Regions from separate parts of the Promicromonospora sp. NPDC090134 genome, predicted to be linked through region 4. Evidence: riboswitches for the same ligand, from Rfam matches in the RefSeq annotation. Region 4 holds a riboswitch; each other region holds the start of a gene.

Region 1 (3,735 bases), on a different contig from region 4:
AACAGCGCGTCGGTGCCGCCCTCCAGGGCCGCGATCCGCTGCTCGACGGCGGCCGTGGTCGGGTTGCCGGTGCGCGTGTAGGCGAAGCCCTCGCCCGCGCCGAAGTGCCCGGCGGCCTGCTCCCACTCCTCGAACTCGAACCCGGCGGTCAGGTAGACGGGCGTGGCCCGCGGGACCGCGCGGGCCGATGGCGTGGTGTCGGGCGCGCCGGTAGCGCGCCCGGCGTCGTCCCGCCCCGTGCTGCGCGCGTGCACCTGCCGGGTGGCGAAGCCGGTCATGGCGCCGCGCTCGGCTCGGCCTCCGCCGCGGGCAGCCCGGCCTCCTTCCAGGCGGGGAACCCGCCGTCGACGTGCGAGACGTCGGTGTAGCCGCGGGCCGCGAGCGCCTCCGCGACCGGGCCGGAGCCGTCGACGGAGCCGCACACGACCACGACGGGCGTGTCGAGGGTGATCGCCGGGTTGTCGGACGGCCCGAACAGCGCGTCGAGGTTGTTGCGGTCCGCGAGCGTGGCGCCCGGGATCTCGCCCGCCGAGGCGCGGCCCGCGGCGGAACGGACGTCGATCAGCAGGGCGCCGCCGGCGACCTTGGCGCCCGCGGCGCCGGGGGTCTGCAGCTCAGGGGTGGTCATGGTGGTCTCCTCCGGGTGGACGGTGGTTCGTCGGGTGGTCAGGCGCTCAGGAGCCGGCCCGTGGGCAGCGCCCGCTCGGCGGCCCCTGCGTCCGACAGCCCGAGCGAGCCGCGCAGCGACGTCGCCGTCCGTTCGGTGCGGAACAGGCCCGCCTGCTGGAGCGCGGGCACCAGGTGGTCGGTGATCGCGTCGAGGTCGGAGCTGAGCGAGGACGGCTGCAGCAGGAACCCGTCGACGGCGCCGACGGTGGTCCAGTCGGCGATCAGGGTGGCGAGCTCGTCCGGCGTGTCGGCGACGACCAGCCCGTCGCCCATGACCGCCGTGCCCTCCAGCGCCTCGACGAGCTCGAGCCGGGCCCGGGCGCTGGCCCGCTCCTGCGCGAGCACCACGTAGACCTCGGCGAGCACGCGGAGCTCCTCGGGGTCGCGCCCGGCGGACAGTGCGGCGTCCCGCACGAGCCGGCGCAGCCGTACCGCGTGCGCGGCGTCGGTGACGGTGATCCGCGCGACGTCGGCGGTGCGGCCGGCCAGCGCGGCGCTGGCCTCGGAGCGCACGCGGACGACGACGGGCGGGGGCGTCTGCGGCAGGACGTCGTCCGTGCCGGCTGCCGGGCGGCCCCGGACGGCGAACCGGATGCCGTCGTGGTCCACGCGGAACCGGCCCTCGGCGTCGAGCTCGACCGCGCCCGCCCCGCTGCCGGGTCGGCCCGTCCACACCTGCGTCACGGACCGGATGCCCAGCTCGACCCTGCCGGCCCACGCGTCGTCGGCCTCGGGGAGCTTGCTCTGCCGCACCGCCTGCCAGCCGGCCCGGCCGCTGCTCGCGCGGTCGATGCTGCTCAGCGCGACGGCGGCGTGGGCCGCCTCGACGTGCACCGTGTCGACGGCGGCGACCAGCCCGATGCCGGCCGTGACCCGCGCGGCCCGGGCCGCGGCGACGGCCGTGTCCAGCCGCCCCGTGACCTGGCTGCGGCCGGGGTGGAGCAGGAATCCCTCGTCGAGGCTGACGAAGTCGAGCAGGCCGCGGTCGGCGGTCCGCACGAGGTGCAGGAACCGCTCGCCGTCGAACGGGCGCGGAGCCACCGGGCCACGTGCCCGGTGGGCGCCCGGACGGGCACCGGCGGAGGTGAGATCCACGCCGAGCACGACGGGACGGGAGGAGGTGGGGGCGAGGGACGTGGGCTGCGACGGGTACGGCACGGCGGGGCTCCGTTCGGGCTGCGGCTGCGCGACGGCGCCCGGAGGACCCGGCCGGCGCGCGCAGGGTGCGCGACGGCGTCCAGGGGTCACCCGGGAGCGTGGCTGCCAGAGGGCAGGAGTGGGACGTCCGGTCAGGGACGTGAGGGCCGGATACGGCCAGGGCTCGGCGTGCGACGCCGAGAGGAGTTCCGGGCGGCGGACCGGTGGCGGCTGTGGCGACCGGTCAGCGCGTCGGGACGGTCACTGTCCGGCTGTCGCCGTCAGCGACAGGAACAGTGACAACACATGTGCTCGCGCGACATGTGCTCGCGCGGGGCAGCACCAGCCCGCACGGTGACGTTCCGGGACGGCAGGGACACGTGGACGGCGGGGGCAGCGCTCCGGGTCATCGTCGTTCTCCTCACCTGCTCGCCCAGCGGCGAGCGACGCGTGTTGTCATCCGCCGGCGGCGGTGGACCTGGTCCTCACCCGGGGCACCCACCCGCGCGGGGGGTTGCCGTCCGACCAGCCGGGGCTTCGCGTCGGAACTCATGACCTGTCGAGGCTTTCTACATCTCTCCGATCGGATAAGTGCGGTTGGTCTCGATGTCACAGAAGATACGAATGGAACCCATAGAAGTCAATGATCCTTGCGCAGATCTCACATCCCGGGACCAAGGTCTCGCCGCGGCTCGGGGGTGCGCGCTGGTGGACGCCGGCCGGGACACGGCACGCGCCGGCCGGGCGAGGTACGCCCGGACCGACACGGCGCGGACCCGGACCCGGCCCCGCAAGGCGCGCCCCCGAACCGACACCGCGCGGCCCCGGACCAGCAAGGTGCGCTTCTACCCAGTCACTGGGCCCGGAATCACCCCGATTCCGGGCCAGATGACTGGGTAGAAGCGCACTCTCGCCTGGTCCGTTCGCTCGCTCACGCGCCGACCTCGGCAAGAGGCCGGGGTCACGCGCCGGCGTCGGCAGGCGGACGCAGTCACGAGACGGGCCGAGCGATCAGCCGATCTGCGATAGACCGACGCCGTCGAGCCCCGGCCCCCACGACGCAGAAGTGCGCTTCTACCCAGTCATTGGGCCCGGAATCGGGGTGATTCCGGGCCCAATGACTGGGTAGAAGCGCACTCTCGGGTCAGCCCAGGAGGAGCTCGATCTGGGCGAGGGCGCCGGGCTCGGCCAGCTCCAGCCGGAGACCCGTGAGCGGCACCGGCTCGTCGAGCACGAAGGGGCGGAGCTGGTTCGGCCAGCGCCACGCCTCGCCGGACCGCTCGTCCAGCACCCGCCCGTCGGCCGCGACCAGGCGCCAGGCCGACGGCGGTCCGGACACCCTCTCGACGGTCGACGACCCGGGCACCTCCGCAGAGGACAGCCCGGGCGCGCCGTTGGCCGACGCCGGCTCGGACGTCGGGCCCGAGGTCAACGTGTAGGCGCGCAGCATCGATCCGGCCGGGACGTCCGCACCGGGAGCCCAGTTGAGCGCGCCGTCCACCGCGGCCGACGTCGTCAGGTCGCCGTCGGTCAGGTGCGGCAGCGCACCCTCGGCACTGCGCCAGCCGCCATCGGCTCGCCGCCACGGCCGCTCGGGCGCCGAGTCGTCGCCGATCCCCGCGGCGCCAGCAGCGCCAGCACCACCACCAGCACCAGCACCAGCACCAGCACCAGCACCAGCCTCGTCGTCCGACGGCACGCCCCACCGGGTCGGGATCTCCGACAGCGCGAAGCGCAGGGTCGCTCCCCCGACCAGGTCGACGTTGTCGATCGACGGCGTCGTGATCACCCGGGCCGCGGCCGCGTCCGACCCCGCCGCAGCCGCGCCGGCACCGCCCGCCACATCCGGCCGAGCTACGTCCAGCCCCGCCACGTACTGCCGACCGGCCGCCCCGGGGGCCTCGATCACGAGGTCGCCGTCGGGCCGGT
Region 2 (3,735 bases), 280 kb from region 4:
GGGGAGTCCGCGAGGCTACGCCGCACCGCCCGGGTCAGGGCGCGCGGCAGGTCGGCGCCGTCGGTGAGCCACTCCAGCAGTGCGGACATCGCCCACAGGTCCGCGCGCGTGTCGACCGTGCCGGGACCGTGCTGCTCGGGCGGGCGGAACCCGTCCGTGCCGCCCGCGACCGTGAGCCCGGAGCTGCGCGCCAGGTCCTTGCACATGCCCAGGTCGGCGACCACGAGCCGCTCGTCGCGCCCCACGACGGTGGACGCCGTGCCTGCGAGGAGCGAGCCCGGCGCGCCGGCCGCACCTGCCGCACCGGTGTCGGCGGGCGCGTCGGGCCCGGTGCGCAGCAGCACGTTGCCGGGGCTGAGGTCGCGGTGCACCAGGCGCGCGGCGTGCACGGCCCGCACGGCTGCGGCCAGCCCACGGGCGACGGCGAGCACGTCCGCGCGGCTCGCCGTCCATCCGCCCGCACGCAGGGCGCGGACACGCTCGGCGAGGGTGCCCCGGTCGGCGTGCTCGAGCACGAGGTACGGCTGCTGCCGATCGTTCTCGCCGATGTCGTAGACCGTGATCACGTGCGGGCTCGCGACCCGGCGCAACGCCCGGCCCTCGGCGATGAAGCGTTCCCGGATCTCCGGGTTGAGGCTGTGGTTCTCGGCCAGGACCTTCACGACCACGGTGGTGTCCAGCCGCTCGTCGACCGCGCGGTGCACGGTGGCGAACGACCCGACACCGAGCACGTCCTCGACCTGGTATCGCCCCATCCTGTCCCGGGCGGCCATCAGACGGCGTCCCCGAGCAGAGCCGCGACGAGCGCCCGGCCTCGGGAGACCTGGGACTTGACGGTGCCCACGCTGCGACCCAGCCGGTCGGCGACCGCGCTGTACGGCAGTCCCTCGATGTCGCGCAGCGTCACCGGCTCGCGGTAGAGGGCGGGCAGCGCGTCGAGCGCGTCGCGCACCGTGGCCCGGGTGGCGATGAGCGAGCTCATCCGCGCGCCGGGCGCGACGTCGTCGTCGGGGAGCGTGGTGGTGGCGCGCTGCCGGCGCAGGTGGTCCACCACCCGGTTCCGGACGATGCGATGCACCCAGGTGGTGACCTTGGACGCGCCGGCGAACGAGTGGATCGACGTCGCCACGCTGATGAGGGTGTCCTGGCAGACGTCGTCGACGGCCGACTCGTCGAGGAGCGCACCACGCACGAACCGGCGGACCACACCCGACTCGTCCAACAGCTCGACCAGCAGCTCGGTCGCGAGCGGGGAACCGGCCGCGGCCCGTGCCCCGAGCAGGTCGAGCACGTCCTCCAGGCCGCCGGACCCCCTGGGGGTGCCGCTCCCGCCCGGCGCGTGGCCGGCATCCCTGGCTTCCCGACCGTCCACCGCGTCGGACACGGCGCGGCGCGCGGCGTGCGCGTCGCCCTGGTCGAGGGCGCGGACGAGCGGGGGTGTCTGGTGAGGCATGAGGTCGGGGTTTCCTCTCGCGGTCCGTCGTGCGTCCTGGCGCGCGATAGCCGCTGTGGTCTCTGCGCGCCTGACATCATGCCGGTCACCGTGGCACGAGGACACCAAATTCGTGCCCCGAGCACGAGGGCGAGCATCCGACCCGCACCGGGGTGCGGGGACGGTGTCATGACCGGATCGTGGGACCAGTATCTGAGACGTGCGTTGACAGGTGTTTTGCCCGCAGCACAGGATGGCCGCAGGTCATGAGCGCCAGCGTCAAGCCCCGGCTCGCTGGCCGGCAACCCTCCCTCCGCGGTGGGGTGCCCCGGGTGACGACCAGGCCGCGCGCAGCCCGCGTGCGGCAAGCGCGGGGGAACCTCCCCCAGGACTGTGCTGGAGGACGCCATGTCTGCTCCCACTCTCAGCCGTGCCATCGCGGTGACCGACCTCGCCCCGCTGCGCCCCGTCGTCGGCGGCGGGACGCTCGTCCCGCTCGTGGACGGCACGCAGGTCTCGTACGCGAACCTCGACGTCGCCGCGTCGGCCCCGGCCCTCCAGGCCGTCGCCGACCGCGTCACCCAGGTGCTGCCGCTGTACGCCAGCGTGCACCGCGGCGCGGGCTACCTCTCCCAGGTGAGCACGGCGCTCTACGAGACCGCGCGCCGCACCATCGGCGCGTTCGTCGGCGCCCGCGAGGACGACCTGACGATCGTCACCCGGAACACCACCGACTCTCTCAACCTCCTCGCCGGCTGCGTCCCCGCGCAGCCCGACGGCGAGCCCGGCCGCGTGCTGGTGCTCGACGTCGAGCACCACGCGAACCTGCTGCCCTGGCAGCGCACCACCGGCGCGACCGTGCTGACCGGCGGCGCCACCGTGGCCGAGACGGTCGCCCAGATCCGGGAGGAGCTGGCCGACGCCGCCGCGGACCGCCCGTACGCCCTCCTGGCCCTGACCGGGGCCTCGAACGTGACCGGCGAGTCCCTCCCGATCGCCGAGATCGTCGCCGTCGCCCACGAGTTCGGCGCGCGCGTGGTGCTCGACGGCGCCCAGCTCGTGCCGCACCGCCGCATCTCGCTGGAGTCCACGGGCGTGGACTACCTCGCCTTCTCCGGGCACAAGACCTACGCCCCGTTCGGCGCCGGCGTGCTGGTGGGCCGCCGCGACTGGCTCGACCAGGGCACGCCCTACCTCGCGGGCGGCGGCGCCGTCCGGCGTGTGCGCGTGAGCGGCACCGACTGGCACGAGGGTCCCGCCCGCCACGAGGCCGGCTCGCCCAACGTGATCGGCGCGGTGGCGCTCGCGGCGGCCTGCGAGGAGCTGGCCGCGCTCGACCCTGCCGAGGTCGTGGCGCACGAGAACGCCCTGCGCCGCCGGCTGGTGTCAGGGCTGGAGGCCATCGATCGCGTCGAGGTCGTGCGGGTCTGGGCCGACGCCGTGGACCCCGTGGGCGTGGTGACCTTCACCGTGACCGGGTACGACCCGGGCCTCGTCGCCGCCTACCTGTCCGCGGAGCACGGCATCGGCGTCCGGGACGGCCGCTTCTGCGCGCACCCGCTGCTCGGCCGGCTCGGGTTCGACGCCGGCGCCGTGCGCGCCTCGGTGGGCGTCGGCACCGCGGGCGAGGAGATCGAGCGGCTGATCGCAGCCGTCGGCCGCCTGGTCGAGGAGGGTCCGCAGGCCGGGTACGACGTCGTCGACGGGCTGTGGGTCGTGACCGACGACCCGCGCCCCGTGCCCGAGGGCTCCGGCCTCGCGGGCCTGCTGGCGACGGCCGCCCTGGGCTTCGACGAGGCCTTCGGCTGCCTCCCGGACGAGGACTGACGGCCGCCGCGCGTCCGGCGGCTACAGCGCGAGGGCCACGCAGATGCCGCCCATCGTGAGGTCGAGGCCGATGCACCACAGCGCGAGCGAACGGTTCACCACCCTGTCGCGGCGGTAGTGCACCACGTCCCACCCGGCGTGCGCGGCAAGGGCGAGGCCCGCGAGGGCCAGCCCGAGCCTCGGCTCCAGGAACAGGGCCGTCGTCGCTACCCCGAAGAAGCCGGCCATCGCGGCGGCCTGCGGCCACGTCGCGCGGCGTCCGCGGGCCAGCCCGATGCCGGTCAGGACCAGCCCCACCAGGACGAATCCGATCCAGCGCGGCGTGTCCAGCAGCTCGGACGCGACAGGGACCACCGACGCCAGGAGCGCGACGAGCCAGGCCGTCCAGCGGACGCCGGTCACGGCGGCGGCCAGGTAGCACAGCGTCGCGACGCCGATCGTGGTCGTCGGGTCCTCCGCGACCGCGTCCCGCCAGG
Region 3 (3,735 bases), on a different contig from region 4:
GGCAGCGGTGGCAGGTTCAGCCGCGCCTGCTGCGCGGCCGCCCGCTCCGCGTACGGCGCGCGCTCGACGTCGGCGGCGGTCAGCGCGGCGGTCCGCTCGCGCACCACCGGGACGACGACGCCGGGTGCCGCGGCGCGGGAGCGCACCGCCGCCGTCGACTCGGCGAGCCGGTCGGCGACCGCCCCGCGGCCGTCGGTCAGCGCGGTGGCCAGCGTGACGACCTCGGCGACCTTCTGGTCGGCGAACGCGAGCCACGACTTCAGGTCCGCGTCCAGGCGGGGCTCGTCGGCGACGTCGTGCGGCACGTGCAGCAGCGACGTCGAGGTGCCGACGGCGACGGTCCCGGCGCCGAGCCCGGTGCCGGTCGCCGCCAGACCCTCCAGGGTGGTCAGACGGGCGTCGAGGTCGGCGCGCCAGATGTTGTGGCCGTCGATCGCGCCCGCGACCAGGGTCTTGGTCTCCAGGCCGGGGACCGGTCCGGTCGGTACGGCGCCGCGCACCAGGTCGATCGCGATCGCCTCGACGTCGGTGCCGGCCAGCAGGGCGAGCCCGTCGCCGGCCTCGCTGCGCAGGTCGCCGTACGGCGCGGTGACCAGGATCGCGGGGCGCTGCGCCGGGGCGTCGCCCGCGGCCGCGGGGGAGAGCTCGGTCGCGAGCGCGGCGTAGGCCCGGCGGACGGCGTCGGCCACCTCGTCGAACGGGACGTCCAGCAGGTCGGTGACCAGGGCGGGCTCGTCGAGCTGCACCCAGGGCGCGCCCGCGGCGGCCAGCGCGCGCAGCAGGTCGGCGTAGGCGGCGACGACGTCGTCCAGCCGGTCCAGGGGGCGGAAGCCGTCGCCTGCGGCTGAGGAGTGAGCTTGCGAGCCCCGCAGAGCCGCGGCAGCGGGTACTGCGCCGTCGGCGGCCTTGCTCAGCAGCAGGAACGTCACCGGGCCCACGAACGCGGGGCGGGTCACGACCGCCTGGCCGCCGTCGGCCGGGTGTGCCAGCTCGGTGAACTCGCGCACCGCGCGGTCGTCGACGAAGCCGATCGGGGTGTCCGGCCCGATCTCCGGGACCAGGTAGTGGTAGTTCGTGTCGAACCACTTGGTCATCTCGAGCGGCGCGTTGTCGCCCTCGCCGCGGGCCACCGTGAAGTAGGCCTCCAGGGGCAGGCGGCCCCCGTCCGTGGTGAGCCCGGCGAACCGGTCGGGCACGGCGCCCAGCAGGGCGACGGCGTCGAGCACCTGGTCGTAGTACGAGAACGAGCCGGGGACGGCAGCGTTGCCGGCGTCCAGGCCCAGGTCGACGAGGCGGCGCGCGGTGGTCTGCCGCAGGTCGCGGGCGGTCGCCTCCAGCTCGTCGGCGGTGGTGCGGCCGGCCCAGAAGGACTCGACGGCGCGCTTGAGCTCGCGCCTCCGGCCGATGCGGGGGTAGCCCAGGATCGTGGCGGTGGAAAGGTGCGGGTTCGTGACTGCCATGCGTATCAGCTCCATCGGACCTGGCGTTAGCACCTTGCCCCGAGATTGGCGCCTCGGAGGTAGGTTGCTGCGGTGTCGTGGAGCCAGGACTCTCGACCGCTCTGGATGATGAGACTTGATCGTAGGCATGCCCGGGATGTGGTCGGCAAACCGTCCACGCCTCGGACAAATCCGAGCCATAAGTCTGGTTATGGCTCCGACTGTCTGTCTCGGCATCCGGTGATGGATTCTGACGTTCCCCGAGGACCGCACCTCAGCGGGAAGCTCCCCGAACAGATCGGAACCACACCATGTCGAAGATCCTGATGGTCGTCTCCGCCGCGAACAGCCTGCGCCTGGCCGACGGCACCGAGCACCCCACCGGTTACTGGGCCGAGGAGGTCGCCGCCTCCCACCGGGTGCTCACCGCGGCCGGCGCGCAGGTCGACGTCGCGACGCCGGGCGGCGTGGCGCCGACGGTCGACGCGGTCAGCCTCGACGAGCGCGGCGGGGTGCCCGCCGCCGACGCGGCGGAGTTCCGCGCCTACCTCGACGGCATCGCCGACCAGCTCGCCCACCCGCTCACGCTGGCCGACGTGCGCGCCGACGACTACGACGCCGTCTACATCCCGGGTGGCCACGCCCCGATGGCCGACCTCGCGCACGATGCCGACCTCGGCCGCCTGCTGCTCGACGCGAACGACCGGGGCACGACCGTGGGCGCGCTGTGCCACGGCGTCGCCGCGTTGCTCAGCGCCCAGGAGCCGGACGGCACCTTCGCCTACGCGGGCCGGGCGCTCACGTCGTTCACCGACGAGGAGGAGCGCCAGGGCGGCCTCGGCGACGCCGCGCCGTACCTCGTCGAGTCGCGGCTGCGCGAGCGCGGCGCCGTCGTCCAGGTCGGCGCGCCCTGGAGCAGCACCGTGGTCCAGGACGGCAACCTGATCACCGGCCAGAACCCGCAGTCCAGCGCGGCCGCCGCCGAGGCGGTGCTCAAGGCGCTCGCGGCGCGCTGAGCCGGGCTAGCCTGTGGGCAGGACGACGACGGAGGGTGGTGCCGGTGCCGGGCCTCGACCTCCTCGCCACGTTCCTGGAGGTCTACCGCACCGGGTCGCTGTCGGCGGCGGCCGAGCGGCTGGGCGTGAGCCAGCCCGCCGTCACCGGGCAGCTCGCCCGCCTGGAGGAGCAGCTCGGCACCCGCCTGTTCGTGCGGTCCCGCCGGGGCGCCGAGCCCACGGAGCGCGCCGTGGCGCTGGCCGCCGAGGTGGGGCTCCACGTGGACGGGCTCCGGTCGGCCCTCGGTCCTCGCGACGTCGAGCCGGCGGTGCGCGGGCTCGTCCGGATCGGCGGAGCCGCCGAGCTCATGACGGTGCGTGTGCTGCCCGCGCTCGCGCCGCTCGTCGCGCAGGGGCTCCAGCTCCGTGCGACGCTCGGGCTCGGCGACGAGCTGCTGGCCGCGCTGGCGGCCGGCCACCTCGACCTCGTCGTGTCCTCGGTGCGCCCGCGGCAGGACGCCGTGGTGGCGACGCCGCTGGTCGACGAGGAGTTCCTGCTCGTCGGGCCGCCGGCCCTGGCCCACACCGTCGACCAGGTGCGCCTGGCGGCCGACCCCGTGGCTGCCCTCGCGCACCTGCCGCTGGTCGCGTACGCGGAGGACCTCCCGATCGTGCGCCGGTACTGGCGCAGCGAGTTCGGCCGGCGGCCGCCCAACGCGACGGCGCTCGTGGTGCCCGACCTGCGGGCCGTGCTCGCCTCCGTCACCGGCGGCGCGGGCGTCTCCGTCCTGCCGCGGTACCTGGTTGCGCCCGCGCTGGAGTCCGGGCAGGTGGTCGAGCTCCACCACCCCGAGGCGCCGCCGCTGAACACGCTGTACCTCGCGGGGCGCCGCGGCGTGCCGCACGGGCCGGCGGTCTCCGCCGTCCGGGCGCGGCTGACCGGGGCCGCCGCGGAGTGGGGGAGCCTCTGAGGCGTGCCGCTACCCGGCCGACTGCCGGGTTCCGGTCACGACCCGGCGCACCCGTCGTCCGCCACCGGACCCGAGATGCCCACGAGCGGCGGGTACGCCGAGACCCGGAGCTCCCAGCCGGCGGGGTCGGTGGCCGTCACGTACGCGTCGCCGCCGTGCTCGGCGTGGGTCACGTCCGACAGCGGGTCGAACCCGTGCTCCTCGAGCACCGGGTCGAGCCCGGCGGCGAGGTCGGCGAGGCCGCCGCTGGGCTCGTACAGGTCGCCCTCGCCCAGGCTCTCGGCGAGGAAGAGCACGCACTCGCCGTCCGGCTGCTCGGTGACGAACGGG
Region 4 (3,735 bases):
CCAGAGCGGCGTGGACGACGGGGGAGTGGGCCTCGCGAACTTCGCGACGGTGATCGGCTTCCAGTACTTCTGGCCCATCCTCGGCCGCACGGTCGTGTGGGTCGTCGTGGTCGTCGCCTGCACCCTGATCGGGTCGCTGGCGCTCGCGGCACTGCTGAACAAGGCGTTCCCCGGCCGCCGGCTGGTGCGGATGGCCGTCATCGTGCCGTGGGCGTCGAGCGTGGTCATGACGACGCTCGTGGTGCACTACGGCCTGGAGCCGTACTTCGGCATCATCAACTCGTTCCTCGTGGACGTCGGCCTGATCAGCACGCCGGAGGGCTACGGCTGGACCCGCCACCCCGGCACCGCGTTCGCGTGGGCCATGGCGGTCGCCGTGTTCGTGTCCCTGCCGTTCACCACCTACACGGTGCTCGCCGGGCTCCAGACGGTGCCCGGCGAGACCGTGGAGGCCGCGCGCATCGACGGCGCAAGCGGGGCGCGCACCTACTTCAGCGTGGTGCTGCCGCAGCTGCGGGGCGCCATCTCGGTGGCGGTGCTGATCAACATCATCAACGTGTTCAACTCGCTGCCGATCCTGCGCGTCATGACGGGGTCCATCCCCGGGTACGACGCCGACACCGTCATGACCATGATCTTCAAGTACATGCAGAACCAGCGGCAGATCGACCTGGCCAGCGCGCTGTCCGTCATCGCGTTCCTGGTGGTCATCGCCATCGTCGCCGTCTACGTGCGGGTCGTCCGCCCCCTGGAGGAGGTCTGATGACCGCGATCACCGACCCGGGGACCACCTCCCGCAGCGCGACCCGGCCGCCGTCGGACAACCGGCGACGGGTGCGGAGGTACACGACGGACCAGGTGCCGCTCGGGTCGCTGCTGCTCCGGCTGTTGGCCGGGCTCGTGGTGCTGGTGGTCTTCCTGCTGCCGTACCTGATCATGTTCTTCGGCTCCGTGAAGACGAAGGCCGAGATCAGGTCGGTCGACCCCACCTACTTCCCCACGGAGTGGCACTGGGACAACTACGTCACGATGTGGTCCACGCCCGAGACGCCGCTGGCGCAGAACCTGATCTCCACCCTGGTGATCTCGCTGTGCGCCACGCTGCTCGTGCTGGCCGTGGCGCTGCCCGCCGCCTACTACACGGCGCGGTTCCGGTTCCAGGGCCGGCTCTTCTTCCTGTTCCTCGTGATCGTGACCCAGATGGTGCAGCCCGCCGTGCTGACGTCGGGCCTGTTCCGGCAGTTCATCGCGATCGGGATCCTCGACACGTGGGTCGCGATGATCCTGGTCAACGCCGCGTTCAACCTGTCGTTCGCGGTCTGGATCATGCACAGCTTCTTCGCGGGCATCCCCAAGGAGGTCGACGAGGCGGCGCAGCTCGACGGCGCCGGCACGTTCGCCGTCCTGACCAAGATCAACCTGCCGCTCGTCTGGCCGGGCATCGTGACGGCGGTCGTGTTCACGTTCGTCGCCTCCTGGAACGAGTTCGCGGCCTCGCTGGTGCTGCTCACCACGGCGGGCAACCAGCCGCTGTCCGTGGCGCTCACCAAGTTCGTGGGCCAGTACGAGACGTCCTGGCACTACGTGTTCGGGGTGTCCGTCGTGGCGATCGTGCCCGTGGTGATCCTGTTCATGATCATCGAGAAGCGCCTGGTGGGCGGCCTGGTGGCCGGGTCGGTGAAGTAACGGACGGGCCCGGTCCACACACCGTGGACCGGGCCGTCTCGGTCTCCGGACGAATTCTGTCCCAGTGCTGGACGGTCGCTTAGCATGGTGGCGAACCCCATCCAGAGCGGTCGAGAGTCCTGGCTCACTGACACCGCAGCAACCTGCCGACCTTCCGCCGCGTCGCCGCGGAGCGAGGGACGCAAGGTGCTCACGCCAGGTTCGATGGAGCAGCCATGGTCGCCGAGCCACACCCGCACCGCCCCACCGTCTCGTTCGAGCTGATGCCCCCGCGTCGGCCGAACGCCGCGCCCAACTTCTGGGAGACGGCGCAGCGGCTCGTGGCTGCCCGCCCGGACTTCGTGTCCGTGACCTACGGGGCGGCCGGCGGCGACCGGGCCACCGCGCGCGAGGTGCTCGCGACCCTGCTGCGCGGCACGCCCGTGCTCCCCGTGGCCCACCTGACCTGCGTGGGCGCGTCCCGCGAGGACGTGTCCGCGGTGATCGAGGAGTTCCTCGAGGCCGGGGTGCGGTCGTTCCTCGCCCTGCGCGGCGACCCGCCGCGCGACGAGCCGGACTGGCGCCCGCCGGCCGACGGCGTGCGCTCCAGCGTGGACCTCGTCCGCCTCCTGCGGCAGGTGGACGAGCGGCGGTGTGCCGCCGACGTCAGCACGGCGCTGCGCTCGGCCGCCCGGCCGCTGGCGATCGCCGTCGCCACGTTCCCGGACGGCAACCCCGGGGCCGGCACCACGCGCGAGCAGGAGGTGCGCCGCCTGCTCGAGAAGCAGGAGGCGGGCGCGAGCTTCGCGATCACCCAGTTCTTCTACCGCGCGGACTCGTACACGGGGTTCGTCGAGGCGGCCCGGGCGGAGGGTGTGACCATCCCGATCCTCGCCGGGATCCTGCCTACCACCGAGGCCCGCCGCCTGCGCCGCGTCCAGGAGCTCACCGGGGTGGCGGCGCCCGCGGAGCTCCTGCGCGACCTCGACCGGCTCACCGCGCCCGACGGCGCCGTCGACCCCGAGGCCCAGCACGCGCACGGCATCGAGTACTCCGCGGCGCTCGCGCGCGAGGTGCTCGACGCCGGCACGCCCGGCCTGCACGTGTACACGTTCAACAAGCACCGCCCCGCCCTCGACCTGCTGGACCGGGTGGGCCTGTCGGGCCGCGCGGCCGCCTGACCGCGGACTGTCAGGCCGGCGGTCACCGAGTGACCTGCCGGTCCGGCGAGCCAGGCCCATGGACCCTTGGCACCCCCGGGTCGGGAGTACCAAGATTGGGCGTGTAGCCGGATGACGGCAGGGCCGTCATCTTGCGCGGCGGCCCTGGAGGGGCCGGGGCCGCATCGTCGTAGGAGGTGATGCGCGATGGCTACCTATTGGGACCCGATCCAGGAGATGGATCGGCTGTTCAGCACGTTTGCCGGCAACGCACGGCAGTCCGGCGGCATGCCGATGGACCTGTTCCGCACGGGCGACCACTACGTCCTGTCCATGGACATGCCCGGCGTCGACCCTGGCACCATCGACGTCTCGGTCGAGGACCGGACGCTCACCGTCCGTGCCGAGCGCACGCAGCGGTCGGACGCCGAGGCGCAGTGGCTGGTCCGCGAGCGGCCTACCGGCACGTTCGCGCGGCAGCTGACGGTGGGCCGGGGGCTTGCGCTCGACAGCATCTCGGCGTCGTACACCGACGGCGTGCTCTCGCTGACGATCCCGGTCAGTGAGGAGGCGAAGCCGCGCAAGATCGACGTGGCGCACACAGCCGGGTCGACGTCGATCGGTCAGGGTTCGTCCGAGGGGCGCCAGACCATCGAGCAGTAGTCTCCTCCGTTCGCCGCGTCGGACGCTCAGGTCTCCCCCCGGGGGGCCTGAGCGTCTGACATGTCCGGCGGGACCTTCCGGGCGCAGGCATCGCGCGCGGGATATACCCCGGATGTGATGTACCGGGGGGTCGCGGGGTCGGCCGATACTACGGATGAAATCGGCACGTACCAGCGCGACCGACCCGTGGAGGCCCCACCGTGCACGAACACGACCACAGCTCCACCGACTGCAGTCCCGACAGCCA

The links. Region 4 has a riboswitch for S-adenosylmethionine ahead of ACIPN7_RS01455 (methylenetetrahydrofolate reductase). Riboswitches for the same ligand answer to the same signal wherever they lie in the genome.
Region 1: linked by a shared signal. The riboswitch ahead of ACIPN7_RS23830 (LLM class flavin-dependent oxidoreductase) and the one ahead of ACIPN7_RS01455 (methylenetetrahydrofolate reductase) in region 4 are both predicted to bind S-adenosylmethionine.
Region 2: linked by a shared signal. The riboswitch ahead of ACIPN7_RS02660 (aminotransferase class V-fold PLP-dependent enzyme) and the one ahead of ACIPN7_RS01455 (methylenetetrahydrofolate reductase) in region 4 are both predicted to bind S-adenosylmethionine.
Region 3: linked by a shared signal. The riboswitch ahead of metE (5-methyltetrahydropteroyltriglutamate--homocysteine S-methyltransferase) and the one ahead of ACIPN7_RS01455 (methylenetetrahydrofolate reductase) in region 4 are both predicted to bind S-adenosylmethionine.

What each region holds. Positions count from the first base shown of each region.
Region 1 covers NZ_JBIVCZ010000010.1:67,727-71,461, forward strand. Annotated here, with positions in the region: gene ACIPN7_RS23820 (O-acetylhomoserine aminocarboxypropyltransferase/cysteine synthase family protein) at 1-278, opposite strand, end outside; gene ACIPN7_RS23825 (rhodanese-like domain-containing protein) at 275-628, opposite strand; gene ACIPN7_RS23830 (LLM class flavin-dependent oxidoreductase) at 667-1,827, opposite strand; SAM riboswitch class IV at 2,252-2,363, opposite strand; gene ACIPN7_RS23835 (GH92 family glycosyl hydrolase) at 2,951-3,735, opposite strand, start outside.
Region 2 covers NZ_JBIVCZ010000001.1:608,304-612,038, forward strand. Annotated here, with positions in the region: gene ACIPN7_RS02650 (serine/threonine-protein kinase) at 1-773, opposite strand, end outside; gene ACIPN7_RS02655 (RNA polymerase sigma factor) at 773-1,453, opposite strand; SAM riboswitch class IV at 1,695-1,809, shown strand; gene ACIPN7_RS02660 (aminotransferase class V-fold PLP-dependent enzyme) at 1,841-3,259, shown strand; gene ACIPN7_RS02665 (hypothetical protein) at 3,281-3,735, opposite strand, start outside.
Region 3 covers NZ_JBIVCZ010000003.1:106,207-109,941, reverse strand. Annotated here, with positions in the region: gene metE (5-methyltetrahydropteroyltriglutamate--homocysteine S-methyltransferase) at 1-1,460, opposite strand, end outside; SAM riboswitch class I at 1,469-1,572, opposite strand; gene ACIPN7_RS10170 (type 1 glutamine amidotransferase domain-containing protein) at 1,751-2,455, shown strand; gene ACIPN7_RS10165 (LysR family transcriptional regulator) at 2,500-3,405, shown strand; gene ACIPN7_RS10160 (hypothetical protein) at 3,441-3,735, opposite strand, start outside.
Region 4 covers NZ_JBIVCZ010000001.1:329,637-333,371, forward strand. Annotated here, with positions in the region: gene ACIPN7_RS01445 (carbohydrate ABC transporter permease) at 1-763, shown strand, start outside; gene ACIPN7_RS01450 (carbohydrate ABC transporter permease) at 763-1,686, shown strand; SAM riboswitch class I at 1,781-1,897, shown strand; gene ACIPN7_RS01455 (methylenetetrahydrofolate reductase) at 1,902-2,846, shown strand; gene ACIPN7_RS01460 (Hsp20/alpha crystallin family protein) at 3,033-3,488, shown strand; gene ACIPN7_RS01465 (N-acetylmuramoyl-L-alanine amidase) at 3,689-3,735, shown strand, end outside.